DNA from 3 places in the Streptomyces sp. SYP-A7185 genome. Region 3 is predicted to be linked to each of the others. Evidence: riboswitches for the same ligand, from Rfam matches in the RefSeq annotation. Region 3 holds a riboswitch; each other region holds the start of a gene.
The links. Region 3 has a riboswitch for S-adenosylmethionine ahead of QBL25_RS37510 (putative leader peptide). Riboswitches for the same ligand answer to the same signal wherever they lie in the genome.
Positions count from the first base shown of each region.

Region 1: linked by a shared signal. The riboswitch ahead of thrC (threonine synthase) and the one ahead of QBL25_RS37510 (putative leader peptide) in region 3 are both predicted to bind S-adenosylmethionine.
Region 2: linked by a shared signal. The riboswitch ahead of QBL25_RS13500 (aminotransferase class V-fold PLP-dependent enzyme) and the one ahead of QBL25_RS37510 (putative leader peptide) in region 3 are both predicted to bind S-adenosylmethionine.

Region 1 covers NZ_CP122310.1:4,549,579-4,559,698, forward strand. Annotated here, with positions in the region: gene groL (chaperonin GroEL) at 1-1,095, opposite strand, end outside; gene QBL25_RS19805 (cold-shock protein) at 1,458-1,661, opposite strand; gene QBL25_RS19810 (MoaD/ThiS family protein) at 2,086-2,361, opposite strand; gene thrC (threonine synthase) at 2,456-3,763, opposite strand; SAM riboswitch class I at 3,781-3,915, opposite strand; gene QBL25_RS19820 (glucosyl-3-phosphoglycerate synthase) at 4,082-5,026, shown strand; gene QBL25_RS19825 (hypothetical protein) at 5,110-7,170, shown strand; gene QBL25_RS19830 (trehalose-6-phosphate synthase) at 7,290-8,726, shown strand; gene otsB (trehalose-phosphatase) at 8,714-9,565, opposite strand; gene QBL25_RS19840 (DUF3263 domain-containing protein) at 9,582-9,875, opposite strand; gene QBL25_RS19845 (ABC transporter substrate-binding protein) at 9,886-10,120, opposite strand, start outside.
Region 2 covers NZ_CP122310.1:3,056,787-3,066,906, reverse strand. Annotated here, with positions in the region: gene QBL25_RS13510 (cytochrome b) at 1-1,304, shown strand, start outside; gene trpD (anthranilate phosphoribosyltransferase) at 1,443-2,507, shown strand; SAM riboswitch class IV at 2,582-2,698, shown strand; gene QBL25_RS13500 (aminotransferase class V-fold PLP-dependent enzyme) at 2,862-4,241, shown strand; gene QBL25_RS13495 (glycerate kinase) at 4,196-5,401, opposite strand; gene QBL25_RS13490 (SLC13 family permease) at 5,435-6,847, opposite strand; gene QBL25_RS13485 (response regulator transcription factor) at 6,943-7,605, opposite strand; gene QBL25_RS13480 (ATP-binding protein) at 7,602-9,095, opposite strand; gene QBL25_RS13475 (small secreted hydrophilic protein) at 9,082-9,402, opposite strand; gene QBL25_RS13470 (Lrp/AsnC family transcriptional regulator) at 9,526-9,807, opposite strand; gene QBL25_RS13465 (rhomboid family intramembrane serine protease) at 9,804-10,120, opposite strand, start outside.
Region 3 covers NZ_CP122310.1:8,556,504-8,566,623, forward strand. Annotated here, with positions in the region: gene QBL25_RS37485 (hypothetical protein) at 1-642, opposite strand, end outside; gene QBL25_RS37490 (hypothetical protein) at 639-821, opposite strand; gene QBL25_RS37495 (ATP-binding cassette domain-containing protein) at 1,044-3,278, shown strand; gene QBL25_RS37500 (M13 family metallopeptidase) at 3,338-5,299, shown strand; gene QBL25_RS37505 (cell envelope biogenesis protein OmpA) at 5,361-6,110, opposite strand; SAM riboswitch class IV at 6,518-6,662, opposite strand; SAM riboswitch class IV at 6,861-6,974, shown strand; gene QBL25_RS37510 (putative leader peptide) at 7,013-7,147, shown strand; gene QBL25_RS37515 (LLM class flavin-dependent oxidoreductase) at 7,224-8,480, shown strand; gene QBL25_RS37520 (NtaA/DmoA family FMN-dependent monooxygenase) at 8,499-9,968, shown strand; gene QBL25_RS37525 (LLM class flavin-dependent oxidoreductase) at 9,983-10,120, shown strand, end outside.

The DNA.
Region 1 (10,120 bases), 4.0 Mb from region 3:
CTCCTGGAGCTTCTCGCGGTCGTAGTCGCTGTCCGAGTTCTCGATCTCGGCGCGGATCTGGTTGACGCGGCCCTGGACCTGGTCGCTCTCACCGGAGCCGTCGACGATGGTCGTCTCGTCCTTGGTGATGACGACCTTGCGGGCGCGGCCGAGCAGGTCGAGACCGGCGTTCTCCAGCTTGAGGCCGACCTCCTCGGAGATGACGGTGCCACCGGTGAGGATGGCGATGTCGCCGAGCATGGCCTTGCGGCGGTCACCGAAGCCCGGGGCCTTGACGGCGACGGACTTGAAGGTGCCACGGATCTTGTTGACGACCAGGGTCGACAGGGCCTCGCCCTCGACGTCCTCGGCGATGATCAGCAGCGGCTTGCCGGACTGCATGACCTTCTCGAGGAGCGGAAGGAGGTCCTTCACGTTCGAGATCTTCGAGTTGACGATCAGGATGTACGGGTCGTCGAGCGACGCCTCCATACGCTCCATGTCGGTGGCGAAGTACGCCGAGATGTAGCCCTTGTCGAAGCGCATGCCCTCGGTGAGCTCAAGCTCGAGACCGAAGGTCTGCGACTCCTCGACGGTGATGACGCCTTCCTTGCCGACCTTGTCCATCGCCTCGGCGATGAGCTCGCCGATCTGCGTGTCGGCGGCGGAGATGGAGGCGGTCGAAGCGATCTGCTCCTTGGTCTCCACGTCCTTGGCCTGCTCAAGGAGGGCGCCCGAGACGGCCTCGACGGCCTTCTCGATGCCACGCTTGAGGGCCATCGGGTTGGCACCGGCGGCTACGTTGCGAAGGCCCTCGCGGACCAGCGCCTGGGCCAGGACGGTCGCGGTCGTCGTGCCGTCACCGGCGACGTCGTCCGTCTTCTTCGCGACCTCCTTGACCAGCTCGGCGCCGATCTTCTCGTACGGGTCCTCGAGCTCGATCTCCTTGGCGATGGAGACACCGTCGTTGGTGATCGTGGGGGCGCCCCACTTCTTCTCGAGGACGACGTTGCGACCCTTGGGGCCCAGGGTCACCTTGACGGCGTCGGCGAGCTGGTTCATGCCGCGCTCGAGGCCGCGCCGTGCCTCCTCGTCGAACGCGATGATCTTGGCCATGTGAAGTGGTCCTCCCGGACAGGGGTGGCATGCATCCGGATCGCGTCAGCGCCCGCGACGGACGGCCTGCAAGCCTTGTGGTTCCTTGCCCCACCCGGCCTGCGGGCCTCACCGACCCGATCCAAGTTCTGTCACTCTCACTCGGAGAGTGCTAAGCCCAATGATTAGCACTCGACCCCTGCGAGTGCAAGCGCCTCTCACGGATCCCCGACGCACGAGGGGGCGCACGCACAGGGGCGCGCGGGAGGGGTTCCGGCAGGGACGCACGGGGAACGCACGGGGAACGCATCGAGGGGCCCGTACCCCTTGCCGGGATACGGGCCCCTCGTCACTCGCTAAGTCACTGGCCGATCGCGCCGAGATCAAACGGCGAGCTTGACCATGTCCGCCTGCGGACCCTTCTGGCCCTGCGAGATCTCGAACTCAACTCGCTGACCTTCTTCAAGGGTGCGGTAGCCGTCCATCTGGATCGCGCTGTAGTGGACGAATACATCCGCACCACCGTCGACCGCGATGAAGCCGTACCCCTTCTCCGCGTTGAACCACTTGACGGTGCCCTGAGCCATGCCTAACTCCCCTATTACTGGCCCTTGCACGGACCCGCACTTCGCGGACCCGGGTCAGACCTCACCCCCCCAATGGGTTGTGGAGGCGTGCGCCGGAACGCGTCGACCGCGGCTGAATGTATCTGTCCAACTGCCCTCTGCAACAGGTCAATCGGACGAGAATTCTGGGCACGCCTGATCGGAAATATGCGAAGAATTCGCCGGAGTTCAGGGCAAGTCGGGCCAGACAAATGCCACGGGAAGGGCAAATGGGCAGTGCACTTTGGCTACTTCTTGTCGCCCTCGGGGCGACTTCGTATATGCGCTCGGCACAAACGGGGAAGCTCGTTTCCCAACTGTACCGCGCTCAACCACATGGAATTGCCCCCTCCGCTTCTCTCGCGGAGGGGGCAATGTCCATTACACAGGGTATTTCTTTAAAGAATCAACCACCCGCGACGGCGGGGATGATCGAGATCCCGGCGCCGTCCGGCGTGGCCGTCTCCAGGCCCTGCTCGAAGCGGACGTCGTCGTCGTTCACGTAGACGTTCACGAAGCGCCGCAGCTTGCCCTGGTCGTCCAGGACACGGGCCGCGATACCGGCGTGCTTGGCCTCCAGGTCGGCGATGACCTCGGAGAGGGTCGCCCCCTCGGCGGCGACCTCGGACTGCCCGCCGGTGTAGGTGCGCAGGATGGTGGGGATTCGGACGTTGACGCTCATGGGGTTCACCTCTTGATGCGGGGAGGAAGCGCCCCTGCAAGGGGCGCGGGGAACTGCGCGACCAGCCACAACGGCCCGCAGGCAGCGAACAAGGTCAGTCGGCGAGCCCGGCGGCGCGGAACGCCTCAAGGCTGGGCCGAATGGTCGCGGTGGCCTGCGAAGTCTCAGCGACGGCGTCAAGCGTCTTGAGGCCGTCACCCGTGTTCAACACAACCGTGGTGAGCGTGGGGTCGATGAGCCCCGCCTCGATCAGCTTCTTCGTGACGCCGACCGTCACACCGCCGGCGGTCTCCGCGAAGATCCCCTCGGTCCGGGCGAGCAGCTTGATCGCGTCGACGACCTGCTCGTCGTTCACGTCCTCCACCGCACCGCCGGTGCGCCGCGCGATGTCGAGCACGTACGGCCCGTCGGCGGGGTTGCCGATGGCGAGCGACTTGGCGATGGTGTTCGGCTTCTGGGGACGCACGACGTCGTGTCCGGCCTTGAAGGCGGCGGACACCGGCGAGCAGCCCTCGGCCTGCGCACCGAAGATCTTGTAGGGCTTGTCCTCGACCAGACCGAGCTGGATGAGCTCCTTGAGGCCCTTGTCGATCTTCGTGAGCTGGGACCCCGACGCGATCGGGATGACCAGCTGGTCGGGAAGGACCCACCCCAGCTGCTCGCAGATCTCGTACGCGAGGGTCTTGGAGCCCTCGCCGTAGTACGGCCGCAGGTTCACGTTCACGAAGCCCCAGCCCTCGCCCAGCGGGTCGCCGATGAGCTCGGAGCAGAAGCGGTTCACGTCGTCGTAGTTGCCCTCGATGCCGACGAGCTCGCCGCCGTAGACCGCGGCCATGACGACCTTGCCCTGCTCCAGGTCGTGCGGGATGAACACGCAGGAGCGGAAGCCGGCGCGGGCCGCGGCGGCACCGACGGCGCCCGCGAGGTTGCCGGTGGAGGAGCAGGAGAGGGTGGTGAAGCCGAACGCGCGCGCCGCCTCGATGGCCTGCGCGACGACACGGTCCTTGAAGGAGTGCGTCGGGTTTCCGGAGTCGTCCTTGACGAACAGCTTGCCCTGGTCGACGCCGAGCTCGCGCGCGAGGTTGTCGGCCTTGACGAGCTTGGTCCAACCGGGGTTGATGTTGGGCTTGTCCGCGACGTCCGCCGGGACGGGCAGCAGGGGCGCGTAGCGCCAGATGTTGTCGGGGCCGGACTCGATCTGCTTCCGGAGCGCCTCGGGGTCACCGGTCGGCAGGTCGTACGCCACTTCGAGCGGGCCGAAACAGGCCTGGCAGGCGAAGATCGGGCCGAGGGCGTAGAGCTCGCCGCACTCGCGGCAAGAGAGGCCCGACGCGGGGCCGAGGTCCACGGAACCCGTGGTGGAGGGGGTGGTGTCGTTCGATGCGACGGTCTGCGCAGCCATGGAGGCGAGGCCCTTTCTCCTCATCTTCCTCGCGACGCATCTCGCCGCGAGACGGAATTGGCACCTTCCCCACCGAGACCTCGCGTGCGCGGTCGGCGGGATGGTTGCCGGGGCTTCAACGGGCCGTATCCCTCTGCCCCTCTGGATGAGCGGTATGGCGCCGGGCTTCGGGGCCCGGGGCATTTGTGACGCGCCGACCCCCGACATGCGATGGTCATCCGCGTTGTTCAAGACTGTAACCGACGGCCTGGACCCTTGAGATAGTCGTCCGCACCGCGAGATGGATCACATGTAGGCCACACACAGGAGGAGCCACCCGTGCTGGAAGAGGCCGAGCGCTGGCTGACCAGGCGTTCCTGGTCCGTTGCCGACCGTCCGCTCAGCGCACTCCTCGACGCCAAACGGGCGTCGGGAGCCTCGGTGAGCGTCGTCCTGCCCGCGCTCGACGAGGAGGGGACGGTCGGTGAGATCGTCGCGGAGATCCGCCGCGCGCTCATCGAGAAGGCGCCTCTGGTCGACGAGCTCGTGGTGGTCGACTCCGGCTCGCGGGACCGCACGGCCGAGGTCGCCCGGGAGGCGGGCGCGCGGGTCGTGCACCGCGACGCGATCCTGCCGCGCATCCCGGCCGTGCCCGGCAAGGGCGAGGTCCTGTGGCGCTCGCTCCTGGTGACCGGCGGCGACATCGTGGCGTTCGTCGACGCGGACCTGAAGGAGTTCTCGGCGGACTTCGTCACCGGGATCGTGGGCCCCCTCCTGACCGAGCCGGACGTGGACTTCGTGAAGGCGATGTACGACCGCCCGCTGGCCGGTACGGCGGGGCAGGGCGGCCGGGTCACCGAGCTGATGGCGCGCCCGCTGCTCAACATGCACTGGCCCCAGCTGGCCGGGTTCGTCCAGCCGCTGGGCGGGGAGTACGCGGCGCGCAGGTCCCTCCTGGAGCGGCTGCCGTTCCCCGTCGGGTACGGGGTGGAGCTGGGCCTGCTGGTGGACGCGCTGCACACCGTGGGCCTGGACGCGCTCGCGCAGGTCGACGTGGGCGTGCGCAAGCACCGGCACCAGGACGGGCAGGCCCTGGGCAGGATGGCGGCGGCGATCTACCGGACCGCGCAGCTGCGGCTCGCGCGCGGCCATCTCGTACGCCCCGAGCTGACCCAGTTCGAACGGGGCGAGCACGGGTTCGAACCGCGGACCCATTCGGTGGACACGGAGGAGCGTCCGCCGATGGGCGGGATCGCGGAGTACACGGCTCGCCGCGTGGCGTAACCACCCCGAACCGTGCATTTTGTCTACATTCCCCACTTATGTGGGTCAGACAGGTAATGGGAAGCGCGCGACGCGTCGGTGCCGTGGCCACGGCGACGGCCACCCTCGCGGCAGGGGCGCTCGGCGCGGCCACCGCGCCCGCCGCCGCGGACGTGGTCGAGCCCTTCGCCAAGCGCTACGACGAATCGCTGTACGGCGACTTCAAGACCATCGGCAACACGGTCATGGGCTGCCCGACGACGCCCGCGAGCATGGCGGCGCGCTGCGCCACCGCCGCGGACGGCGAGGGCAAGGACAACAACAACACCTTTGTCATGCAGCGGATCAACGCCGCGGGCATGGACGACCGGTACGGGTCGAGCACCGGCCAGGTCGCGATCCCGCCCGGCGCGAAGGTCGCCTACGCCCGGCTCTTCTTCGGCGGCAACGACGGCACGTACAAGGGACCGAGCGGCGCGCAGCTCAAGCGCTGCGACATCTCCGGTGCCGACGTGCGGCCCTCCCCCGGCCAGCCGCTCGACACGGTGCCCGCCGTCAGCGTGGCGGGCGCCACCCCCGTGCAGGTGGACCCGACCGACCTGGTCAGGGACCCCGCGTCCACCAACGGCCCGCACTACTACACCGGAGAGGCCGACGTCACCGACCTCTTCGGCGGGGTGACCGGCACCGGAAGCCCCGTCCCGGTCGCGGTCGGCGACATCTGGGCGCCCACCGGCAAGGGCTGCGTCGCGGGCTGGTCCCTCACGGTCGTCTACAAGTACGACGCGCCCGACGAGGAGCACGCCCCCGACCGCCGCAACGTATACGTCTACGGCGGCCACGTCCTCCAGCGCTCCACCTCGCCCGCCACCAGCGTCAAGGTGGACGGCTTCTACCGCACCGACGGCAAGCCGCGCGCCAGCGTCACCGCGTACGAAGGCGACTGGAACACCCCCGGCGACCGGTTCGCGGTCGGCGGCCAGAACATCACCGAGACGCACACGGGCAACACCAACAACTTCTTCATCAGCGAGGACGACGGCGCCCTCGCCCCGAAGATGCGCAACAACCTCTCCATCGACGCCAAGGAGTTCGACGTCACGGGCAGCGGCACGCGCGCGCCCGCCGCCGAACCGATCCCCGTCGGGGCGACCTCCACCACGCTGAGCTTCTCCACCAAGGGCGACACCTACGTCCCCTCGGCCCTCGCGCTCTCCGTCCCCGTCCCCGACCTGGAGGTGACGAAGACCGCGAGCCCCAAGAAGATCAAGCCGGGCGACACCCTGACCTACACGGTCAAGGCGAAGAACAGCAGCAAGCTGGACTACCCGAACGCCAAGTTCAGCGACGACCTGAGCGACAACCTCGACGACGCGACGTACGGCGAGGACGCGAAGGCGAGCACCGGCGAGGTCTCGTACACCAAGCCGAAGATCAGCTGGACCGGCGACATCCCGGCCGGGCGGACCGCGACGGTGACGTACTCGGTGAAGGTCCACGACCCGGTCACCGGTGACGGCAAGCTGCTCAACGACGTCGACGTCGAGTCCCCGCGCTCCAACTGCGACGCGGGCAGCACCGACCCCCGCTGCGGCGCGGCGCCCGTCATCGAGCGCAGGCAGCCGCCGGTCAAGGTCAGCAACGTGCCCGCGCGGCGCACCGCTCCGCCGTGCAGCGAGGTCAAGAACACCATCACCGTCAAGAACCCCTCGCCCAGCACCCGCACCGGGGCCACCGCGTCCTGGCAGGCGACCCCCGGCTCCGAGCCGGTGGCCAGCAGCGGCACGGTCACCAAGAAGGGCGGGCGGTACGTCTGGAAGGGCGACGTCCGGCCCCACGGCAAGGTCACCGTCACCCAGCGGCTCAAGCTGTCCTGCAAGGCCGGCACGGTCCGGGTGATCACCGTGACGATGCCCGGCAGCAACTGCCCCCGGGCCGTGCGGGGCGGCGACGACCCGTGCACCTCGGCGATCCTGGCCCGGCGGGTGCAGGCACGGCCCGCCCCGCAGGACCAGCAGGCCGCGCCCGTGAGCCGCGACGGCACGCCGGGGCAACTGGCCGACACGGGAAGCGACTCGGACACCATGCTGTACGCCGGTCTGGCGATCTCCCTGTGCGCCCTGGGCGTCCTGGCGGTGGCGGCGGCGCGGAGCAGGCGCGACTAGGCCGCTGACGATCGACAGGTCACCGGTGGTCCGCGGCCGGTGACCGAACGCGTACGGCCGGGCCCGCCGGGGTCCGGCCGTACGTTTGAGTACCGCCCTCAGGGGCTAGGTTTCGCCACATGGTCTCCGAGCACTCCTCCGCCCAGATCCTCGTCGCGTCCAACCGCGGCCCCGTCACCTACACCCTTGAGGACAGCGGTGAACTGACGGCCAAGCGCGGCGGGGGCGGGCTTGTCTCCGGGCTCAGCGCGATCGGCGGGTCCGAGGGGGGCGAGCGGGCCCTGTGGGTGTGCGCGGCGCTGGGCGAGGGCGACCGCGAGGCCGTGCGGCGCGGGGTCGGCGAGCCGGGCGTGCGGATGCTGGACATCGACGCGGGTTCGCACGAGGGCGTGCACGCCGAGGCGTACAACGGCATCGCGAACTCGGTCCTGTGGTTCGTCCACCACATGCTGTACCAGACCCCGCTGGAACCGGCCTTCGGCCCGGAGTTCCGGGCGCAGTGGGCGTCGTACGAGACCTACAACCGGGCCTTCGCCGAGGCGCTCGCGGAGAGCGCGGGCGCGGACGCGGCGGTCCTGGTGCAGGACTACCACCTGGCGCTGGTGCCGGGCATGCTGCGCGAGCTCCGCCCCGACCTGCGCATCGGCCACTTCTCGCACACGCCGTGGGCCCCGGTGGACTACTTCCGGATGCTGCCGGACGACGTGGCGGAGCAGCTCCTGCGCGGCATCCTCGGCGCGGACCGGGCGGCGTTCCTGACGGGACGCTGGGCGGACGCGTTCACGGAGTGCTGCGTGGCCGTCCTGGGCGGTACGTCCGGTACGCGCATCGGGGTGCACGGCCTCGGGGCGGACGCGGACTTCCTGCGGGATCGCTCGCGGCAGGACGACGTGGAGGAGCGCCTGGTCGCGCTGCGGGAGCAGATCGGCGGCTCCGGCGACCGCAAGGTGATCGTCCGCGTGGACCGCACGGAGCTGTCGAAGAACATCGTCCGGGGGCTCCTCGCCTACCGCGAACTCCTGGAGACCCGCCCCGAGTGGCGCGAGCGCGTGGTGCACGTCGCCTTCGCCTACCCCTCCCGGCAGGACCTCGCGGTGTACCGCGACTACACGGCCGAGGTGCAGCGGGTCGCCGACGAGATCAACTCCCGCTTCGGCACGGAGGGCTGGACCCCGGTCGTGCTCCACGTGAAGGACGACTTCGCGCGCTCCCTCGCCGCGTACCGCCTGGCGGACGTGGCCCTGGTGAACCCCATCCGGGACGGCATGAACCTGGTCGCCAAGGAGGTCCCGGTGGTCTCGGACGAGGGCTGCGCGCTGGTCCTGTCCCGGGAGGCGGGGGCGTACGAGGAGCTGGGCGAGGACGCGGTGGTGGTGAACCCGTACGACGTGACGGCCACCGCGCAGGCCCTGCACACGGCCCTGACGATGCCGCCGGGCGAGCGCTCGGAACGGACCAAGCGCCTGGCGGCGGCGGCCACGGCCCTGCCCCCCGCCCAGTGGTTCCTCTCCCAGCTGCACGCGCTGGGCACCGCGGGCGGCGGTCAGCGGAGTTGAGCCGCCACGGCGCCCAGTAGTTCCACCACGCCCTGCGGGCCGTCCACCACCAGGTCGGCCCGCTCGGCCAGTTCATTGACCTCCGCGCTGCCGCTGCACACGAGCAGGCCCCGGACCTGGTCCGAGCGGAGTTTCTCCACGGCCGCGAAGGCGGGCAGGTCGCCCAGGTCGTCGCCCGCGTACAGGACGGTCTCGGCGCCCACCTCGCGCACGTAGTCGGCCAGGGCCACGCCCTTGTCCATGCCCGGCGGGCGCAACTCCAGGACCAGGCGGCCCGGTTCGACGATCAGGCCGTGGCGGGACGCCAGCTCGGCGAGGGGTTCGCGCAGCGCGTCGAAGGCGGCCTGCGGGTCGGCGGCACGGCGGGTGTGGACCGCGACCGCGCGGCCCTTCTCCTCTGTCCACGTGCCGCGCCAGGCGCCGATCGTGTCCAGGAAGCCCGGCAGCTCCGCGCGCACGGACGCCACCCCCGGGTGCGGCTCGGCCGCGTGCACGGTGGAGGAGACGGCGTCCCAGCGCTCGGCGCCGTAGTGCCCGAGCACCACGAGGTGTTCGAGGCCGGGGACGCCCGCGAGGCCGCCGTAGCGCACCGCGACGCCCGCCGGGCGGCCGGTGACGACCGCGACGGAGCACACCTTCGGCGCGAGCGCGGCGAGCGCGGGGACGGCGCCGGGGTGGGCGCGGGCCTGCTCGGGGTCGGGCACGATCGGGGCGAGCGTGCCGTCGAAGTCGAGCGCGATCACGGCCTTCTCGGGCCGTGCCAGGAGCGCGGCGAGCCCCTCGCGCCCCGCGGGGGTCACGGGCTCGGGCAGCTCGGGAGAGTACTCAAGGTCACCCATGGGCCCGACCCTACGCTCAACGCTCGCCGCGCCGGGACTCCCTGACCCGCCGGAGCCGGTTGACGGTGACCGGATCGTGCGCGAGGGCGCGGGGATCGTCGAGCAAAGCGTTCAGGAGCTGGTAGTAGCGCACCGGCACCAGGCCCAGCTGCTCGCGCACGGCCCGCTCCTTGGCGCCGGGTCCCGTGACCCAGTCCCGGCGCTCCAGGGCGAGGATCGCGCGGTCGCGCTCGGACAGGCCGGTGTCGGGGAACAGGTCGCCGCCCCTCGGCCCGTCGTCCCTCGCGTCGTCGTCCGGTGCATCGGTCATGCCGGCCACGCTATTCCGAGTTCTCCTCGGTGGCCGCCTTGGTCTGGATCTGGGTGAGGATCGACGCCGGATTGCCGTTCGTGTCCACGGCCTTGCCGATGTACTTCTTCACCTGGACCGAGACCTGCGCCCAGGACGTCTTGCCGACGGGGTACAGCTGCGAGGTGGGCAGCTCTTCCAGGAACTCGGCGAGCGCCTTGTCGCCCTTGTTGTCGGTCATCTGCTCGGCGGCGGAGTTCGTCACC
Region 2 (10,120 bases), 5.5 Mb from region 3:
TGCTCATCCGGCAGATCCACCACTGGGCGGCGCTGATCTTCCTCGCGGCGATGTTCGTGCACATGATGCGCGTCTTCTTCACGGGTGCCTTCCGCAAGCCCCGCGAGGTCAACTGGGTCTTCGGCTTCCTGCTGTTCGTCCTGGGCATGTTCACCGGCTTCACCGGTTACTCGCTCCCGGACGACCTGCTCTCCGGTACCGGTGTGCGCTTCATGCAGGGCGCCGTCCTGTCCGTGCCGATCGTGGGCACGTACCTGTCGATGTTCCTGTTCGGCGGGGAGTTCCCCGGCGGCGACTTCGTGGCCCGGTTCTACTCGGTGCACATCCTGCTGCTGCCGGGCATCATGCTCGGCCTCGTGGTGGCGCACCTGATCCTGGTCTTCTACCACAAGCACACGCAGTTCGCGGGCCCCGGCAAGACCAACAAGAACGTCGTCGGCATGCCGCTGCTGCCCGTCTACATGGCGAAGGCCGGAGGCTTCTTCTTCCTGGTCTTCGGTGTGATCGCGGCCATCTCGGCGATCGCCACGATCAACCCGATCTGGGCGCTCGGTCCCTACCGTCCGGACCAGGTGTCCACCGGAGCGCAGCCCGACTGGTACATGGGCTTCTCCGAGGGCCTGATCCGTGTCATGCCGGGCTGGGAGATCAACGCCTGGGGTCACACGCTCGTCCTGGGCGTGTTCATCCCGCTGGTCATCTTCCCGCTGGTCCTGGTCGCGATCGCGGTCTACCCGTTCATCGAGTCCTGGGTCACCGGGGACAAGCGCGAGCACCACATCCTGGACCGCCCGCGCAACGTCCCGACCCGTACGGCCTTCGGCGTCGCGTGGATCACCTGGTACTTCGTGCTGCTCGTCGGTGGTGGTAACGACCTCTGGGCCACGCACTTCCACCTGTCGATCAACTCGATCACCTGGTTCGTGCGCATCGCCTTCTTCGTGGCACCGGTCCTCGCCTTCATCGCCACCAAGCGGATCTGCCTGGGTCTGCAGCGGCGCGACAAGGACAAGGTCCTGCACGGCCGCGAGTCGGGCATCATCAAGCGCCTGCCGCACGGTGAGTTCATCGAGGTCCACGAGCCGCTCAACCGGGAGCAGCTGCACACGCTCACCGCGCACGAGCAGTACGCGCCGCTCGAGATCGGCCCCTCGGTCGACGAGAACGGCGTCGAGCGCAAGGTGTCCGGCACGCAGAAGCTCCGGGCCAAGCTGAGCAAGGGCTACTACGGGGAGGACAACCAGATCCCCAAGCCCACCACCGAGGAGTACAAGGAGATCACCAGCGGCCACGGCCACCACTGACCGATTGACCGACTGACAAGGTCGCCACGGCGAGAGCCCCGTCCCGCGCACGTTCAGTGCGTGGACGGGGCTCTTTGCCGTCCTTCGAGCTGGATAAGGTGTTCCTGTCCCATGTCTAGACGAACCCAGGAGCGGCAGATGAGCGCTGTGACCCCCGCAGGAGGCGACACCGCGGCGGCCCGTTCCTGGCCGAGTGTGCTGAACGGGCTGCTCGAGGGCCGTGACCAGAGCACGGAGGACACCGCCTGGGCCATGGACCGCATCATGCGCGGCGAGGCGACCGACGCGCAGATCGCCGGCTTCGTCGTCGCGCTGCGGGCCAAGGGCGAGACCGTGGAGGAGATCTCCGGCCTCGTCCGCACGATGTACGAACACGCCAACGTGATCGAGGTGCCGGGGCAGACCGTCGACATCGTCGGCACCGGCGGCGACGGCGCCAAGACCGTCAACATCTCCACGATGTCCGCGATCGTGGCCGCGGGCGCGGGCGCGAAGGTCGTCAAGCACGGCAACCGCGCGGCCTCCAGCGCCTCGGGCGCCTCCGACGTCCTGGAGAAGCTCGGGGTGAACCTGGAGCTGCCGCTGGACCGGGTCGTCGAGGTGGCCGAGGAAGCCGGGATCACCTTCTGCTTCGCCGTGAAGTTCCACCCCGCGCTGCGGCACGCGGGCGGGGCGCGCAGCCAGCTGGGCATCCGGACCGTGTTCAACGCGCTGGGTCCGCTCACCAACCCGGCCAAGGTGCGGGCCCAGGCGGTCGGCGTCGCCGACCCGCGGATGGCGCCGATCGTGGCCGGGGTCTTCGCCGAGCGCGGGAACTCCTCCCTCGTCTTCCGCGGCGACGACGGCCTGGACGAGCTGACGACCACGGCGACCTCCCGGGTCTGGGTCGTGCGCGACGGAGCCGTGCGCGAGGAGGCCTTCGACCCGCGGGACGTCGGCATCGACCTCGTTCCCGTGGAGGCCCTGCGCGGGGCCGACGCCTCGTACAACGCCGAGGTCGCGCGGCGGCTCCTGGACGGCGAGAAGGGCCCGGTGCGGGACGCCGTGCTGCTCAACACGGCGGCGGCCCTGGTGGCGCTCTCGCCGGGCGAGGGGACCCTCGTGGAGCAGATCGGCGCCGGTATCGGGCGGGCCGCGCAGGCCATCGACTCCGGGGCCGCGAAGAAGGCCCTTGAGCTGTGGGTGGCGGCCAGCAACCGCTGAATGTGGCGCACACCGCAGTCCGGATGCCGGACTGCGGTGGGCACCGGGAAGATCGTGTGGCAAGATGCTGCGCAGGTCATGAGTGACAGCGATTAGGCCCCGGCTCGCTGTCCGGCAACCCTCCGTCCGTGGCGGGGTGCCCCGGGTGAAGACCAGGCCGTGGACAGCAAGGTCCGTGGCAAGCGCGGACCCCTGCGAACCCTGGGGTCCTGGTCCTCAAGGGAGCAGTCTCGTGAGCAAGCGAATGCGATAGGGCTTCCGGCCCCCTTTCCGCACCCCCTTTTCTCTTCGTCACTGCAACGCCCTTCGTGCGCCCTTGCAGTGAACTCGCCTGCCTTCCCACGGGAGTTCGCCATGTCCGTCACCACCGCCGCCGCCGACCAGACCCTCTGTGCAACCCCGCTGCCCGTCCTCGGCCGTGACGTCACCGTGCCGCTCGTCACCGGCGGCGAGGTGACCTACGCGGCGCTCGACTACGCGGCGAGCGCCCCCGCCCTCCAGCGCGTGTGGGACGACGTGGCCGCGTACGCGCCGTACTACGGCAGCGTGCACCGCGGTGCCGGATACCTCTCGCAGCTCTCCACGGACCTCTTCGAGAACAGCCGGGTCACCGTCGCGGAGTTCCTCGGCTGCCGCGAGGACGACCAGGTCGTCTTCACCCGCTCGACCACCGACTCGCTGAACCTGCTGGCCGCCGCGCTGCCCGCCGACTGCCAGGTCTTCGTCTTCGAGACCGAGCACCACGCCTCGCTGCTGCCCTGGCGCGACGCCCGCGTGACCTACCTCAACGCCCCGCGCACCCCCGAGCAGGCCGTCGCCACCCTGGAGCGCGCCCTCGCCGACCGCGACCCCTACGGCCCGGCCCTGGTCTGCGTGACCGGCGCGTCGAACGTCACCGGCGAGCTGTGGCCGGTCAGGGAGCTCGCCGCCGCCGCCCACGCGCACGGCGCCCGCATCGTCCTGGACGCCGCGCAGCTCGCGCCGCACCACCCGGTCTCCATCAGCGAGCTGGACGTCGACTGGGTCGCCTTCTCCGGCCACAAGCTGTACGCGCCCTTCGGCTCGGGCGTCCTCGCGGGCCGCTCCGACTGGCTGAAGGAGGCCGAGCCGTACCTCGCGGGCGGCGGCGCCTCGCGCAAGGTGGCGCGGCGCCCCAAGGAAGCAGGCGGCGGCGTGGACGTCGAGTGGCACGACACCGCCGCGCGGCACGAGGCCGGCTCGCCGAACGTCATCGGCGTGTACTCCATCGCCTCCGCCTGCAAGGCGCTGACCGAGGCGGGCTTCGACTCGCTGGTGGCGCGTGAGCGCGAACTCATCGCGAAGGTCCGCGAGGGCCTCGCGGAGGTGCCCGCCGTGAAGGTGCTCTCGCTCTTCGGCGACGACGCGCCGCGCGTCGGCGTCATCTCCTTCGTCGTGGAGGGCTGGAACAGCTCGCACTTCGCCGCCGCGCTCTCCGCCGAGTACGGCATCGGCGTACGCGACGGCCTGTTCTGCGCCCACCCGCTGGTGCGCACCCTGCTCGGCAGCGACCCGCAGACCCAGGGCGAGTGCGGCGCCCCCGAGGCCGCGCCCGGCGAGAAGTCGCTGAACGCGATCCGCGTCAGCTTCGGCGCCGGCACCCCCGACGAGCACGTGGAGCGCTTCGTGCGCGCCGTCAAGGAGCTCGTGGCGGACGGCGCGCGCTGGAACTACCGCACCGAGGACGGGCGTTGCGTGCCGGACACCACCGCCTGAACCCGGGGCCGCCCCGGCAGGCGTGACCCCAGGACGATCATCCGCAGAGCGCGCTCGGTCGCGTCGGTGAGGAACTCGCCGCCCCGCCCGAGCGCCTCGGTGAGCGAGACCGGCGCGGGCAGGATCGCGCTGTAGGCGTCCACACCGATGGCCCGTACGTGGTGGGCGCCCTGGCCGATCGTGCCCGCGAGGACCAGGACCGGGCGGCCGGACCGCTTGGCGCGCCGGGCCACTTCGGCGGGGACCTTGCCGCGCGGGGTCTGGTGGTCCAGGGCGCCCTCGGCGGTGACGACGAGATCGGCGCGGGCCAGCCGCGCGTCCAGGTCCAGATGGCCGAGCAGGACGTCGAAGCGGGGCAGCAGCTGGGCGCCGAGCGCCGCGAGACCGGCTCCCAGGCCGCCGGACGCGCCCGTTCCGGGGCCGAGGGCCAGGTCCGAGGGGGCGCGCAGGTCGCGGGTCAGGACGTGCGCCCAGTGCTCCAGGGCCGCCGCGAGCTGCTCGACCTGTGCGGGAGTTGCGCCCTTCTGGGGGCCGAAGACGCGGGCGACGCCGCGCTCGCCGGTCAGGACGTTGAAGGGGTTGCAGGCGACCCGGATCTCGGTGTCCTTCAGGCGCGGGTCGAGGCCCGAGGGGTCGATGCGGCTCAGGCGGGTCAACTCCCTTCCTCCTTGCGGCAGTTCCCAGCCGTCGGCGTCCAGGAGCCGGGCGCCGAGCGCCTGGAGCGCGCCCGCGCCGCCGTCCGAGGTGCCCGAGTCGCCGCAGCCCACCAGGATCCGGCCGGCGCCGGCGTCCAGCGCGGCGCGGATCAGCTCGCCGACGCCGTACGTCGTCGTGGCGCCCGGGTCGCGCAGATCGCGCGGGACCAGCGAGAGCCCGGCGACGGCGGCCATCTCGACGACCGCCGTGCCGTCCGGCAGGAGGGCGAAGTGCGTGCCGATCCGCTGCCCGACGGGACCGGTGGCGGGCAGCGCGACCAGGCGGCCGCCGCCCGTGTGGGCCAGGGCGCGGGCGGTGCCCTCGCCGCCGTCCACCAGGGGGATCAGATCGGTCTCGGCGTGCGGGACGACCCGGCGTACTCCTTCGGCGATGGCCTCGGCCGCGGACCGCGCGGACAGGGACTCCTTGAAGCCGCTGGGGGCGATGGCGAAACGGGTCAGCATGGGGTCTCCAGTGCGGGCGGGATCAGGGCGGGATCAGCGGACGGGGACGCCGAGCAGCGGCCAGAGCGCCACGGCGAAGAGCAGGACGAGGGCGGCGGTCAGGGGCGCCAGGACCGCGGAGAGGCGCAGCAGGTCGCGCGGGGTGTAGGTGGGGGTGCCGGGGATGTCGGCGAAGAGCGTGACGGGCTTCGCGGAGGCGGGCAGGGTGTGGCAGAACCCGGCGGCCGCCGTGGAGGCCAGGGCCGCCGCGACCGGGTTGACGCCCGCGCCGACCGCCGCCGCGACGACGAGGGGGACCAGGACGGAGGAGCGGGCCGAGCGGGACTGGAGGACCAGGTGCGCGGCCGTGCTGACCGTCACCACCACGGCCAGGAAGAGCCAGGGCGAAACCTCCAGCGGGACCCCGCCCACCAGCCACTTCGCCGCCCCCGACTCGGCGAGCGCGACCCCCATCGCCATCGTCGCGGCCATGAAGAGGAGCAGCGACCACGGCACCGTCCGCAGCGCGTCCTTCAGGCGTACGGTGCCCAGGGCGGGGGAGGAGGCCACGACCGCGCCGATCAGCGCGACCACGGCGGGCGGCACCTGGTGCAGGGGTTCGCTGCACCACAGGGCGACGACCGTGGCCAGCAGGAGGGCGCAGCGGGTCTCGCCCGGCTCCCAGGCTCCGGTGACCGGCTGCTCGCTGTGCTCCTGGAGCTGCTCGACGGTGATGTGGACCGGGCCCTCGCGGTCGGCGCGCCGGGTGGTCGTCAGGAGGACGGCCTCCGCGGCCAGATGGGACGAGGCGACGGCGAGCGGCAGGCCGAGCAGCAGCCACTGCGTGAAGCCGATCCGCTCCCCGGTGGCCTCCCACAGCACCGACACGGTGATCAGATGCGCGCCCGCGCCGATCAGGGTCGCGACCGCGGAGAGCAGGATGACGGTCGGGAACAGCAGCGCGAGCATCACCACAAGCCGCCTCCGGTCGGAGAGGACCTTGGCGAGCGCGAGGAAGACCGGAAGCGCGAGCGCGGCCCGGCCCGAGGTGGCCGGCACCGCGAAGGCCGTCACGACCAGGGCGGCCGTCGTCAGATGCGTCAACTGCCGTACGCTGCGCGCCCCGCTGACGAGGAAGGCCGCCGCCCGGCCCGCCAGACCGCTGCGGGCCACCGCGGCGGCGAGCACGAAGGCGCAGATCAGCAGCCAGACCGTCTCGTCACCGAGGGTCCCGAAGAGCGTGTCGCTGCTGATCACGCCGGTCGCGGTGAGCGCGAGTCCGGCGCCGAGCGCGATGTACGTGTCGTCGATCGGCGTCGCGATCCACGCGCAGGTCGCCAGGGCGAACACGGCGAGGGTGATCCGCGCGTCGCCGCTCAGGCCGGGGAAGTTGCCCGGCACCACGAGCAGCGCGCACAGGCTCAGCGCGGCGCAGAGGGTGAGGGCCAGGCGGGGATTCAGGGTCACGCTTCGAGCCTCGGCCCCGGCCGTGAGTCCTCAATGAGGCGTGGATGAAAGGAAATTCACCCACGGTCCCGGCGCCCGGCTCCCGGCGCCCGCGCTCAGCTCGGCAGGCGGTAGCCCATCCCGCGTACGGTCTCCACCCGCTGGGCGCCCAGCTTCTTGCGCAGCGCCCGCACGTACACGTCCACGATGTTGGACCCGGGGTCGAAGTCGTACCCCCACACGTGCGACAGGATCTGCTCCCGGGAGAGCACCTGGCCCGGATGGCGCAGGAAGAGTTCGAGGAGCACGAACTCACGTGCCGTCAGATCCACCGTCCGCTCGCCCGACCGTGCCCGGCGCGTGCGCAGATCCAGGGTCAGGTCCCCGCCGCGCAGCACCGTCACCTCCGGGGCCCCGGCCGCCGTGCGCAGCCTCAGGCGCACCCGCGCGAGCAGCTCCTCGAAGCGGAACGGCTTGGTCATCCAGTCGTCGGCGCCGCCTTCGAGGCCCGCCACGGTGTCCCGGACCGAGTCGCGCGCGGTCAGCACGATGACCGGGGTGCTCACGCGGGCCTCGCGCAGCTGCCGCAGGACCGTGAAGCCGTCCTTGCCGGGCAGTCCGATGTCCAGGACGACCAGGTCGAAGCCGCCGGTCAGGGCGTAGTCGTAGGCGGCGTCGCCGTCCCCGACGACGCTGGTGGTGAAGCCGTTGGCGCGCAGGCCCTTCTCGACGAAGGAGGCGATGCGCTCCTCGTCCTCGACGATGAGAATCCGGTTCATGGCAGTCCTGGTTCCTGTTCTCGCGGTGCTTCTCGCTGTCCTTCTCGCTGTCCTTCTCGCGGTACTTCTCGCAGTACGAGCACGAAGGTGGCGCCGCCGCCTTGAGTGGGGCGCAGTTCGACCCGGCCGCCGTGTCCTTCGGCGATCGCCCGCACGATGGCGAGGCCGAGTCCGGCGCCGGTGGCGCGGGCGCCGCGCCGTGCGGTGCCGCGCCGGAACCGCTCGAAGATCACCGCCGCGTCCCGCTCCTGGACGCCGGGTCCGCTGTCGGCGACGTACAGCTCGATCCGGTCCGCGCCGGCGCGTGAGCCGATGCCGATGCGCTGGCCGGGGACGGTGTGCTGGACGGCGTTCTGGGCGAGCTGCACCATCGCCTGGGTGATGCGCTGCGGGTCCAGCGTCGCCTCGCCCTCGGCCACTTCGGCGAGCCGCCAGTCGCGGTCGCCGAGCGCCCGCGCCTTGACGAAGACGTCCGCGGTCAGCTCGGCGAGCTGCACCGGTTCCGGAGCGACGAAGTCGGGGCGCTCGGACTTGGCGAGCAGGAGGAGGTCCTCGACGATGCGGCTCATCCGGTCGAGCTCCTCCATCACGATCCGGACGGTCTCCTCGCGCTCGCCCGGATCGTCGCCCATCAGTTCCAGATGGCCGCGCACGATGGTGATGGGCGTGCGCAGCTCGTGCCCCGCGTCGTCGACGAACTCGCGCTGCGCGGCGAACGCCCGCTCCAGGCGGTCGAGCATGGCGTTGAACGTCTCGGCGAGCGCCGCGACGTCGTCCCTGCCCTGGACGGGGATGCGCTGGGTCAGATCCTGCTCGGTGAGCTGCGCGGCGGTCGTGCGCACCAGGCGTACGGGCCTGAGGATGCGGCCCGCGACCGCCCAGCCGATGCCGGTCGTCATCAGGAGCGCCACTCCGGAGATCGCGATCAGCATCGTGAACACCTCGCCCGCCTTGGCCCGTTCGCCCGCCGGGTGGAAGGCGACCACGAAGGCCGCCGGGGGCCGGCCCGCGCCCGGGTCGATGTCCACCTTCGCCCAGCGGACCTCGCCCTGGGCGCGGTGCAGGGTCCCGGTGGCGTGGGGGGAATCGAACACGGCGGTCAGGGCGGCGTCGTCCTTGGCCAGCGGGTGGTCGATGCGCTGCTCCCGGGACTGCTCCTTCTTGGCGGGGGCCCGGCCGGGGCGTGCGACGAGGCCGAGGAGCTCCTCGTCGGGGTCGGCGTACTGCCGCTCCAGGAAGAGCCGAAGCAGCGGGTCGGGGTCGGTGAACTTCTCGCCGGTGCGCGGATCGACGCCCTCGCGCACGAGGTTGGTGAACTCGCCGGTCTCCTGGGCCAGGAGCCGGTCGATGCGGTGGTCCACGTCCCGCAGGAGCACCGAGCGGGTGGTGGCGACCACCGCGGTCAGCGCGACGGCCATCACGAAGAGGAGCCAGAGCAGGATGCGGACCCGGGCGGAGACCCGGCGGCGCGCGGACTCAGCCGTCGTCACCGGGGCCGTCGTCGTCGTTGTCGTCACCGCTCCCGAGGCCGCCGCTGCGTCCGGTCGTCTCGTCCCCGTCGTCGTCGTTGCCGTCGCCGGAGGGGTTCTCGCTGACGGGCGGGGGCGACACGGTCTCGTCGCTCGGCGTCGGCCGCGGGGAGGCGGGCTTCGTGGTGGGCGAGCCGCTGTCGAGCCGGACCTTCGGCGGCACCTTGGGGGGCTCAGGGCTGTCGGTCAGGGCGTAGCTGGTCGCGGCGATGCCGAGGGGGATCGCCACGACGGCGGCCAGGGCGGCCATGCGGTGGGTGAAGACCATGGCAGTGAGCGTGCGGGGCGTACCGCGTCGGCAGCATGAGCCGCAGATGAAGAAACCCTCATCCGGAGCCTGCCCGCACGGACGGCCGGCGGACGCCCGTCGGCGGACGCCCCTCGGCGGACCCTAGGAGTCGAGGCCGATCGCGAACGCCGCTTCGAGGTCGTGCTGCGAGTACGTGCGGAACGCGACGTGCGTGTCCGTGCCCTCGACGCCCGGGATCTTGCTGATCTTGCCGGGGATGATGTCGGCCAGGTCGTCGTGGCGCCCGACGCGCACCATGGCGATCAGGTCGTACGTACCGGTCACGGAGAAGACCTCGCTGACGCAGTCGAGGGCGGCGATCGACTCGGCGATCTCCGGGATCCGGTCCACGCTGGTCCTGATGAGCACGATCGCGGTGATCACGGCTGACTGTCTCCCTCGGTAGCCGGTGCTGGCTCATTCACTCTAGCCGTCCTCCTGTAGCGCCCCCACGCGTACAGAAAGCCCAGCGAGAACCCGACCAGGTGGGCCAGATAGGCGACCCCCGGACCCTGCCCGCCCTGCCAGGCCGCGAGCCACTGCAACACCACCCAGAACGGCAGCACCACCCACGCGGGAAACCGCAGCGGCAGGAAGAAGAGGAACGGGAAGAGACTGGTGACGCGCGCCTTGGGGAAGAGGCGCAGGAAGGCGCCGAGCACCGCGGAGATCGCCCCCGACGCGCCCACCAGGGTCT
Region 3 (10,120 bases):
CCGCGCGAGGGCGAGCGGCGCCGCGCGGGCCGCGTCGTGCACGGGTCCGTCGAGTCCGGGCAGGGCGAGCGGGGAGAGCTGGCCCATCCGTACGGACCAGGCCTGCCACGGGGTGCCCGGATCGGGGACGGTGCCGGTGGCCCGGGCGGGTGCGGGTTCGGTGAGTTCGGGTGCTCCGCTCGGCCGGCGCACGTGTGCGACCCCGGGCTCCGGGTTCTGGCCCACCCCGTACGGGTCGGTGTCGGCGGGGGCCGTGGCGCCCAGGGCCGGCTCCGGGCCCGCTTGCGCGAACCGGGTCAGCAGCGCCGTCGTGGCCCAGTCCCGCCAGGCGACCAGCCAGGGCTCGGCCGGTCCGGCCGGGGGCGGGGCGGGGGCGGTGGCCGGCGGCGGGAACACCTCGAAGGACCGGGTCACGGCCGCCGCGTCCTGCGGGTGGAACACGGCCTCGGCCAGGAGGTAGGGGGCGAAGGTGTCGGCCCCGACGACCCTGATGGCCGCCAGCGCGGCCCGGGGGTCGTCCGCCTTCTCGACGTGCTCGGCGATCGTGGCGGTGCCCCCGATGCCGCGCAGGGCATCGAGGGCACGAAGAGCCAGATCGGCCGCCGAGCCTGTGTACGCGGCCTCGGGCCGATCAGGACTCACTTGTCCTTCGGCTCCTTCGGTTCCTTGGGCGAGACCAGCGCCAGGAGCAGCAGCAGTCCGGCTGCCTCCGGTGCGTACGTCGGAGCGTCGCTCAGGACCGCCTCTGGTTCCACCATGGCCGTACTGAGCGCGGTCGCGTCCATCGGAGTCGTCAGAAGCGGTGTGTGCTGAGCAAGCATCAGTGCCTCCTCGTCGAAAGTCGCCGCTACTCCAGCGGCGCCCACCCCCGAATTATTTTAGGGCAGTTAGTCCCTTATGTCTGATCGGGAGAGTTTCCTCGCCGGTAGTGACGGCTCCCGGAAAAGGGGTCGGACGGAGACTGGGTACGGTGTACGCTTTTCCTTCCGCCCGGTTCAGGCCAAGGAGCATCAGTGACGGTCATTCCCGCCGACAGCCACCACATGATTCAGGTGCGCGGCGCCCGCGAGAACAATCTGCGGAACGTTTCGCTCGACATCCCCAAGCGGCGGCTCACCGTCTTCACCGGAGTCTCGGGCTCCGGCAAGTCCTCGCTCGTGTTCGGCACCATCGCCGCCGAGTCGCAGCGGCTGATCAACGAGACGTACACCGCGTTCGTCCAGTCGTTCATGCCGAGCCAGGGGCGTCCGGACGTCGACAGCCTGCGCAATCTCAGCGCGGCGATCGTCGTCGACCAGGAGCGGATGGGCGCCAACTCCCGTTCCACGGTGGGCACCGCCACCGACGCGTACACCATGCTCCGGATCATCTTCAGCCGCCTCGGCGACCCGCACATCGGGACCGCGGGCGCCTTCAGCTTCAACCTGCCCGAGGGGATGTGCCCCCAGTGCGAGGGCACCGGCGAGGCCTCCACCGTCGACGTGGACCAGCTCGTGGACCGTGAACTCTCCCTGAACGAGGGCGCGATCACCGTCCCCAACTACGCGGTGGACTCCTGGAGCTGGCAGGTCATGGCCAACTCCGGTTTCCACGACCCCGACAAGAAGCTCAAGGACTACACCGAACAGGAGTGGGCCGACCTCCTGCACAAGGCCCCGGTCAAGGTGAAGGTGGGCTCGAACGGCTTCACGTACGAAGGTCTGCTGGCCAAGATGCAGCGGACCTGGCTGGCCAAGGACCGCGACTCGCTCCAGCCGCACGTCAAGGCCTTCGTGGACCGTGCCGTGGTGTTCGCCCGCTGCCCGCTCTGCGCGGGCACGCGGCTGACCGCGGCCGCCCTGTCGTCGCGGATCGGCGGCCTGAACATCGCCGACTGCTCGGCGATGCAGATCAGCGACCTGGCCGCGTTCGTCCGCGGACTCGACGACCCCGAGGCCGCACCGCTGATCGCGAGCCTGCGCGAACTGCTCGAATCCCTGGTCGAGATCGGGCTCGGCTATCTGAGCCTGGACCGCACGTCGGGTTCGCTGTCCGGCGGCGAGGCGCAGCGCGTGAAGATGGTCCGCCATCTCGGCTCCAGCATCACCGACGTGACGTACGTCTTCGACGAGCCGACCATCGGCCTGCACCCGCACGACATCCGGCGCATGAACGACCTGCTGATCCGGCTGCGCGACAAGGGCAACACCGTCCTGGTGGTGGAGCACAAACCGGAGGTCATCGCGATCGCCGACCACGTGGTGGACCTCGGGCCCGCGGCCGGGTCCGCGGGCGGTCAGATCTGCTTCACCGGTGACGTGGCGGGCCTGCGCGCCTCCGGGACGCTGACCGGACGGCATCTGGAGCACCGGGCCCGGCTCCGCGAGCAGGTGCGGGTGCCCAAGGGACAGCTGTCCATCAAGGGCGCCGACCGGCACAACCTCAAGGACGTCGAGGTCGACGTCCCGCTCGGGGTGCTCGCCGTGGTCACCGGGGTCGCCGGCTCCGGCAAGAGCTCGCTGATCCATGGCTACCTGTCGGGTCGGGAGGGCGTGGTGGTGGCCGACCAGTCACCCATACGCGGCTCGCGCCGCTCGAACCCGGCGACCTACACCGGACTGCTCGGCCCGATCCGCACCGCGTTCGCCAAGGCCAACGGCGTCAAGGCGGCGCTGTTCAGCGCGAACTCCGAGGGCGCCTGCCCCAAGTGCAACGGCATCGGCCTGATCTACACCGACCTGGCGATGATGGCCGGGGTGGCGTCCGTCTGCGAGCAGTGCGAGGGGGAGCGGTTCACGGCCGAGGTCCTCACCTACCGGCTGCGCGGCAAGAACATCAGCGAGGTCCTCGGCATGGCGGTCGCCGAGGCACACGACTTCTTCCCCACGGGCCAGGCCCACACCATCCTCGGCCGCCTCAGCGACGTGGGACTGGGCTATCTGCGGCTGGGCCAGCCGCTCAACACGCTCTCCGGCGGCGAGCGCCAGCGCCTCAAGCTCGCCATCCACATGGCCGAGAAGTCCTCGACGTACGTCCTGGACGAGCCGACGACCGGACTGCACCTGGCCGACGTGGACAAGCTGCTCGCGCTGCTCGACCGGCTCGTCGACGACGGCAACTCCGTGGTCGTCATCGAGCACCACCAAGCGGTGATGGCACACGCCGACTGGATCATCGACCTGGGCCCCGGCGGCGGTCACGACGGCGGCCGGGTGGTGTTCACGGGCACGCCCGCGTCCCTGGTGGCCGAGGGTGACACGGTGACGGCGCGGCATCTGCGGGAGTACGTGGCCGGCTGAGCCCGGATCGGGGCACAAGCCGATCGTGCTCGGCCGCTTCGGCCGCGTAGGGTGCGTGAATGAGCATGCTGGATGACGCCCGCGCGGGCATGAACCCCGAGATCCGGCCGCAGGACGACCTGTTCGGCCACGTCAACGGTCACTGGCTGGAGCACGAGCCGATCCCCGAGGATCGCTCCAGCTGGGGCCCCTTCGTACAGCTGGTCGACACGGCCGAGGAACAAGTCAAGGTGATCATCCAGGAGCTGGCGTCGGCCACGACGGCCGGCGCCGCCCCGGATGACGCGCACAAGATCGCCACGCTGTACGCCTCCTTCATGGACGAGGAGACGATCGCCGCGCGCGGCCTGGCCCCCGCGCAACCCCTGATCGACGAGGTCGCCGGGCTGCGCGACACCCGGGAGCTCGCGGCGTTCCTCGGCCGCTTCGAGCGGATCGGCGGCTCCGGCCTTTTTGGCTCCTACATCGACTCGGACGACCGCGACTCCGACCGCTACCTCTTCAACGTCCTCCAGGGCGGGCTCGGCCTGCCCGACGAGTCGTACTACCGCGAAGAGAAGTTCGCCGAGATCCGCGAGAAGTACCTCGCCCACCTCACCGAGCTGCTCACGCTCGGGCGGCACGGCGCGCCCGCCGAGGCCGCGCAGACCGTCCTCGACCTGGAGACCCGGCTCGCCGCCGGCCACTGGGAGCGGGCCGAGACGCGTGACGTGCAGAAGACCTACAACCTCCTCACCCTGCACGAACTGATCACCCTGGCCCCGCACTTCGACTGGCGTGCCTTCGCCGAAGGCCTCGGCGGCTCCGAGGCCACCATCGCCGAGACCTGCGTCCGCCAGCCGTCCTACCTCCGCCACCTGTCCGCGACGCTCGACGAGGTGCCGATCGAGCAGTGGCGCGACTGGGCGCTGGTGCGGGTCCTGCGCGCCAGCGCGCCGTACCTCACGGACCCGTTCGTGCGGAACAACTTCGAGTTCTACGGCCGCACCCTCAACGGCACGCCCGAGCTGCGCGCCCGGTGGAAGCGGGCGGTCGCCTTCGTCGAGGGCGCCATCGGTGAGGCCGTCGGCAAGGAGTACGTGGCGCGGCACTTCCCGCCGAGCTCCAAGGCGATGATGGACGACCTCGTCGGCAATCTCCTGGAGGCCTACCGCCAGTCGATCGCCCGCCTGGACTGGATGACGGACGAGACGAAGGAGCGCGCGTACGAGAAGCTCGCCACGTTCCGTCCCAAGATCGGCTACCCCGACACCTTCCGGGACTACTCGGCTCTCCGGGTCTCCGCCGACGACCTGCTCGGCAACGCGCACGCGGCGGCCGCCTTCGAGTCCGACCGCCAGCTCGCCAAGATCGGCGCTCCGGTCGACCGCGACGAGTGGTTCATGCTGCCGCAGACGGTCAACGCGTACTACAACCCGGGCACCAACGAGATCTGCTTCCCCGCGGGCATCCTCCAGAAGCCGTTCTTCTCGCCCGACGCCGACCCGGCCGAGAACTACGGCGGCATCGGCTCGGTCATCGGCCACGAGATCGGCCACGGCTTCGACGACCAGGGCGCGCAGTACGACGGCGCGGGCAACCTCAACGACTGGTGGACCGCGGCCGACAAGACCGCGTTCGAGGCGAAGTCGAAGGCGCTGGTCAAGCAGTACGACGCGTTCTCGCCCCGCAATCTGCCCGGCGAGTTCGTCAACGGATCGCTGACGGTGGGCGAGAACATCGGCGACCTGGGCGGCCTGACCATCGGGCACACGGCGTACAAGATCGCGCTCGACGGGGCCCCGATGCCGGAGAGCGAGGGCACGACCGGCTCCCAGCGGCTCTTCATGAACTGGGCGTACTGCTGGCGCACCAAGCGCCGCAAGGAGCAGGAGCAGCAGTACCTCACCATCGACCCGCACTCGCCGCCGGAGTTCCGCGCGAACATCGTCCGCAACCTCGACGAGTTCCACGAGGCGTTCGGGACGACGGAGGGCGACGGGCTGTGGCTGGACCCGGCGGAGCGCGTCAGGATCTGGTGACCTGAGCCCACGGGGGCGGTCGCGGCGCCTCGCCGCGGCCGCCCCCGATCCCGTGCCGCCGTCAGGACGCCGCCCGGTGGTCCGCCTCGCCGATGCGGGGATGGTTGGCGCGGAAGGACGGGTGGTCGTGCAGGCGCCGTACGTAGGCCCGCACGTCGGGGTGGGCGGCCGTGGTGCCCGGCGGCTCGTGGACGAGGCGGGCCCACAAGTCCACGTCCGCCGCGGTGAGTTCATCGCCCACGAGGTAGGCGCGAAAGGCCAGGCGGCGGTTGAGGTGCTCCAGCGTCGCGGGGGTCAGGGGCGCCGCGAGCTGGTCGTGCCAGGCGTCGATCCGGGCCGCGAGGGACGACGGGCGCAGCTGGAGCGGCAGGCCCTCGCCGTGGGCGGCGAGACGGCAGGCCAGGTCGCGCACGATGTCGGGCGTGTGATTGCTGACGACGTGCCCGCTCCACCGGTCGCACAGGGCGGGGACGGTCAGCGGCCCGTCGAAGTGGTGCTCGGTGGCCTCGTAGTAGCCGTGCAGGCCCTCCAGCGTCGCCGAGGCGGTGTCCGGCGACAGGAGCGTCGTGGTGACCGCGTCCCGGAGCCCGAGCAGATCGAGCGTGATCGCGACCCGCAGGGAGCGCGGACATCCGGCCGACAGATACAGGTGATAGCGGTGGGGCGCGGGATAGAAGCCACCGGCCAGGTCGGCGCCGATCCGGCTGCGGATCGCCGGGGGACAGCCGGGCGGCGAGCCCGCGTCGTCGCACGAGGCGTGGGAGTCCGTGAGGGAGGCGTGGTGGCGGCGGTGTGACGTGACCTCGGGCATGACTCTCCAGACAGGGGAAGGGGTGCCACCGGCGCCGGGCGCCGGTGGCACGGTGGGGGAGAGGGGGATGCAGGGCGGCAGTGGCCCGCACCGGTGGCGCCCCGCGTCAGGGGCGTCGTTTCCGCGTGGACGCGGCGCGCCCGAGCCCGGTCACGTGGACGTGCGGCGCCCGCGTCACGTGGACGCGGCGCCTGTGCCTCGCGTGGACCTGGAGCGTCCGCGTCGCGTGGACGTCAGGCGGCTGGGACCGACGCGCTGCACACCCGCAGCAGATCGATGTGCAGCCGCCTGGTCAGGACGCGCGGGCGGGGCCTGGGCATGGACAGGGGAGGTCGCCGGGTGCTGTTCCGCTCACCGACCGCCCTGGACATGTGCACCAGCCCTGCCGTCGAGGCCCGTCCTACCCCGGGCCGCGCTTGCCCCGCCGCCACGGCGGGACCCGGTCGTCACCCGGGGCACCCCGTCGCGGAGGAAGGGTTGCCTGTCAGCGGGCCGGGGCCGAAGACCCGCTCGGGCAGGGACCCTGCCGGGCGGGCGCTGACAATCGTGACCGTCCCGGGAAGTCTGGGTCCGCTGCTCCCCCGCCGTCAAGAAGGCCTCCGGGAAACTCCGTGCGCGCAAGCGGAACAGAAGGCGCGGCCCGCCCGTTGACCCTGACGGAGACCGGCCGCGGGAGACGTGCGGAGCTGTGAGCGCGGCCATGATCCACGGGCATTGCGCGCGGCCACGACCTCACGTAACGTCCGAGCAGGTTACGAGCGTCAGCGTCAAGCCCTGGCTTGCTGACCGGCAACCCTCCCTCGCGGCGGGGTGCTCCAGGTGCGGACCGGGCGGTTCCCGACCAGGGTTCCGCAAGCGCGAGACCGGCGAGGCCTGTGGCCCGCCGGACCGGAAGGGCGGAGGTGACGGACGTGCCCCTGGTGCCGCCCGTGCCTGCCCCGCGCGTCCTGGTGATCGCCCCGAGCCACCAGGTCCATCTGTACTCCCGGCCGCACATCGACCTCCAGCGCGTCGCCGGCGCGCTCTGTCGTTCCTGACCCGTCACCCCGCCGCCGCACCCTCGCAGCCGAGGGGCCGGTGTTCTCGTACGGTCGATCAGGAAGGCACTCCTTCGTGTCGTCATCACCTTCGCCCTCATCCCCCCTGCCCTCCTCCGCTCCCACCGCCGCGCTGCACCTCGCCGTCGCGCTCGACGGCGCGGGCTGGCACCCGGCCGCCTGGCGCGAACCGGTCTCCCGCCCCACGGAGTTGCTCACCGCCCCCTACTGGGCCGACCTGGTCACCGAGGCCGAGCACGGCCTGCTCGACTTCGTGACGATCGAGGACGGACTCGGGCTCCAGTCCTCGCACTTCACCGAACCCGACGGACGCACCGACCAGGTCCGCGGGCGGCTCGACGCCGTCCTCATCGCCTCCCGCGTCGCCCCGCTGACCAGCCACATCGGCCTGGTGCCGACGGTGGTGACCACGCACACGGAGCCCTTCCACATATCCAAGGCGATCGCCACGCTCGACTACGTGAGCACGGGCCGCGCGGGCGTGCGCGTCCAGGTGTCGGCGCGCCGCAACGAAGCCGCGCACTTCGGGCGCCGCACGTTTCCCGCCCTGGACGGCGTCGAGGACCTCGGCAGGCCGGACGTACGGGAGTTGACCTACGACCTCTTCGACGAGGCCTCCGACTACGCCGAAGCCGTGCGCCGCCTCTGGGACAGCTGGGAGGACGACGCGGAGATCCGCGACGTCGCCACCGGCCGCTTCATCGACCGCGACAAGCTGCACTACATCGACTTCGAGGGCAAGCACTTCAGCGTCAAGGGCCCCTCGATCACGCCCCGCCCGCCGCAGGGCCGGCCCGTGGTCAGCGCCCTCGCCCACGAGACCCCCACCGACGCGCCCTTCCGGCTCCTCGGCCGCTCCGCCGACGTCGGCTACGTGACCCCGCGCGACACCGCGCACGCGCGCGCCATCGTCACGGCGGTCCGCGGCGAACAGGACGCGGCCGGACGCGCCGACGAACCCCTGCACCTCTTCGGCGATCTGGTGGTGTTCCTCGACGACGACCCGGCCGCCGCCGCGGCCCGCCGCGAGCGCCTGGACACCCTCGCCGGTCACCCGTACACCAGCGACGCCCGCGTCTTCACGGGGACGCCCACGCAACTGGCCGACCTGCTCCAGGAGTTGCAGCAGGGCGGACTCACCGGCTTCCGGCTGCGCCCCGCCGTCCTCGGCCACGACCTGCCGGCCATCACCCGGGGCCTGGTGCCCGAACTCCAGCGGCGCGGCGCCTTCCGGCGCACGTACGAGGCCGACACCCTGCGCGGGCTCCTCGGCCTTGCCCGCCCCGCCAGCCGCTACGCCGCCACCGTCTGAGCCGGAAGGGAATCCCTCATGAGCAAGTCACCGAACCCGGCAGAGCGCACGAACCGGGCGAGCGAACCGGGCAAGCCGCTCAAGCAGATCCACCTCGCGGCACACTTCCCCGGCGTCAACAACACCACCGTGTGGAGCGACCCCGAGGCCGGCAGCCACATCGAGTTCAGCTCCTTCGCGCACTTCGCGCGGACCGCCGAGCGCGCCAAGTTCGACTTCCTGTTCCTCGCCGAGGGGCTGCGGCTGCGCGAACAGGGCGGGAAGATCTATGACCTGGACGTCGTCGGACGGCCCGACACCTTCGCCGTCCTCACCGCGCTGGCCGCCGTCACCGAACGCCTCGGTCTGACCGGCACCATCAACTCCACCTTCAACGAGCCCTACGAAGTGGCCCGCCAGTTCGCCAGCCTCGACCACCTCTCGGCCGGACGCGCCGCGTGGAACGTCGTGACCTCCTGGGACGCCTTCACCGGCGAGAACTTCCGGCGCGGCGGATTCCTGCCGCAGGAGGAGCGCTACTCCAGAGCCAAGGAGTTCCTCGCCACGGCGGGGGAGCTGTTCGACTCCTGGCGCGGGGACGAGATCGTCGCCGACCAGGACAGCGGCACCTTCCTGCGCGACGCGCAGGCGGGGGCCTTCGTCCACCAGGGGCAGCACTTCGACATCCAGGGGCAGTTCAACGTCCCGCGCAGCCCCCAGGGGCGACCGGTCATCTTCCAGGCCGGGGACTCCGAAGAGGGACGGGAGTTCGCGGCGGCCGGCGCTGACGCGATCTTCAGCCGGTACAGCACGCTCAAGGAAGGCCAGGAGTTCTACACCGACGTCAAGGGCCGCCTCGCCCGCCACGGCCGCACCCACGACCAGCTGCTCATCCTGCCCGCCGCGACCTTCGTCCTCGGGGACACGGACGCCGAGGCGGAGGAGCTCTCCCGGCAGGTGCGGCGCCTCCAGGTCAGCGGCGCCACCGCGATCAAGCACCTGGAGTTCGTCTGGAACCGTGACCTCTCCGCGTACGACCCGGAGGGCCCGCTGCCCGACATCGACCCGGACCTGGGCGAGCACACCGTGGCCCGTGGCCGGGCCCAAGTGCGGATGTACCGCGACCCGTTGGCCACCGCCCGGGAGTGGCGCGAGCTCGCCGCGGCCAACAAGTGGTCCATCCGCGACCTCGTCATCGAGACCGGCAACCGCCAGTCCTTCGTCGGCTCCCCGGCCACCGTCGCCGAGGCGATCAACTCCTTCGTCCAGGCCGACGCCTCCGACGGCTTCATCCTCGTCCCGCACATCACCCCCGGCGGCCTCGACGCCTTCGCCGACACCGTGGTCCCGCTGCTCCAGGAGCGCGGCGTCTTCCGCACGGAGTACGAGGGCACCACCCTGCGCGACCACCTGGGCCTGGCCCACCCCGACGCGGACCGGAGCCTGTCCGCGCCCGCGTCCGTACCCACGCCGGAGCCCGAACCCGTGCCCGCGTCGGCCGGCCACTGAGGAGGACCACAGACATGTCAGCCATCCCTCTCGGCGTCCTCGACCTGGTCCCGGTCTCGTCCGGCTCCACCGCCGCCGAAGCACTGCACCACTCCATCGACCTCGCCCGGCAGACCGAGCGGTTCGGCTACGCCCGCTACTGGTTCGCCGAG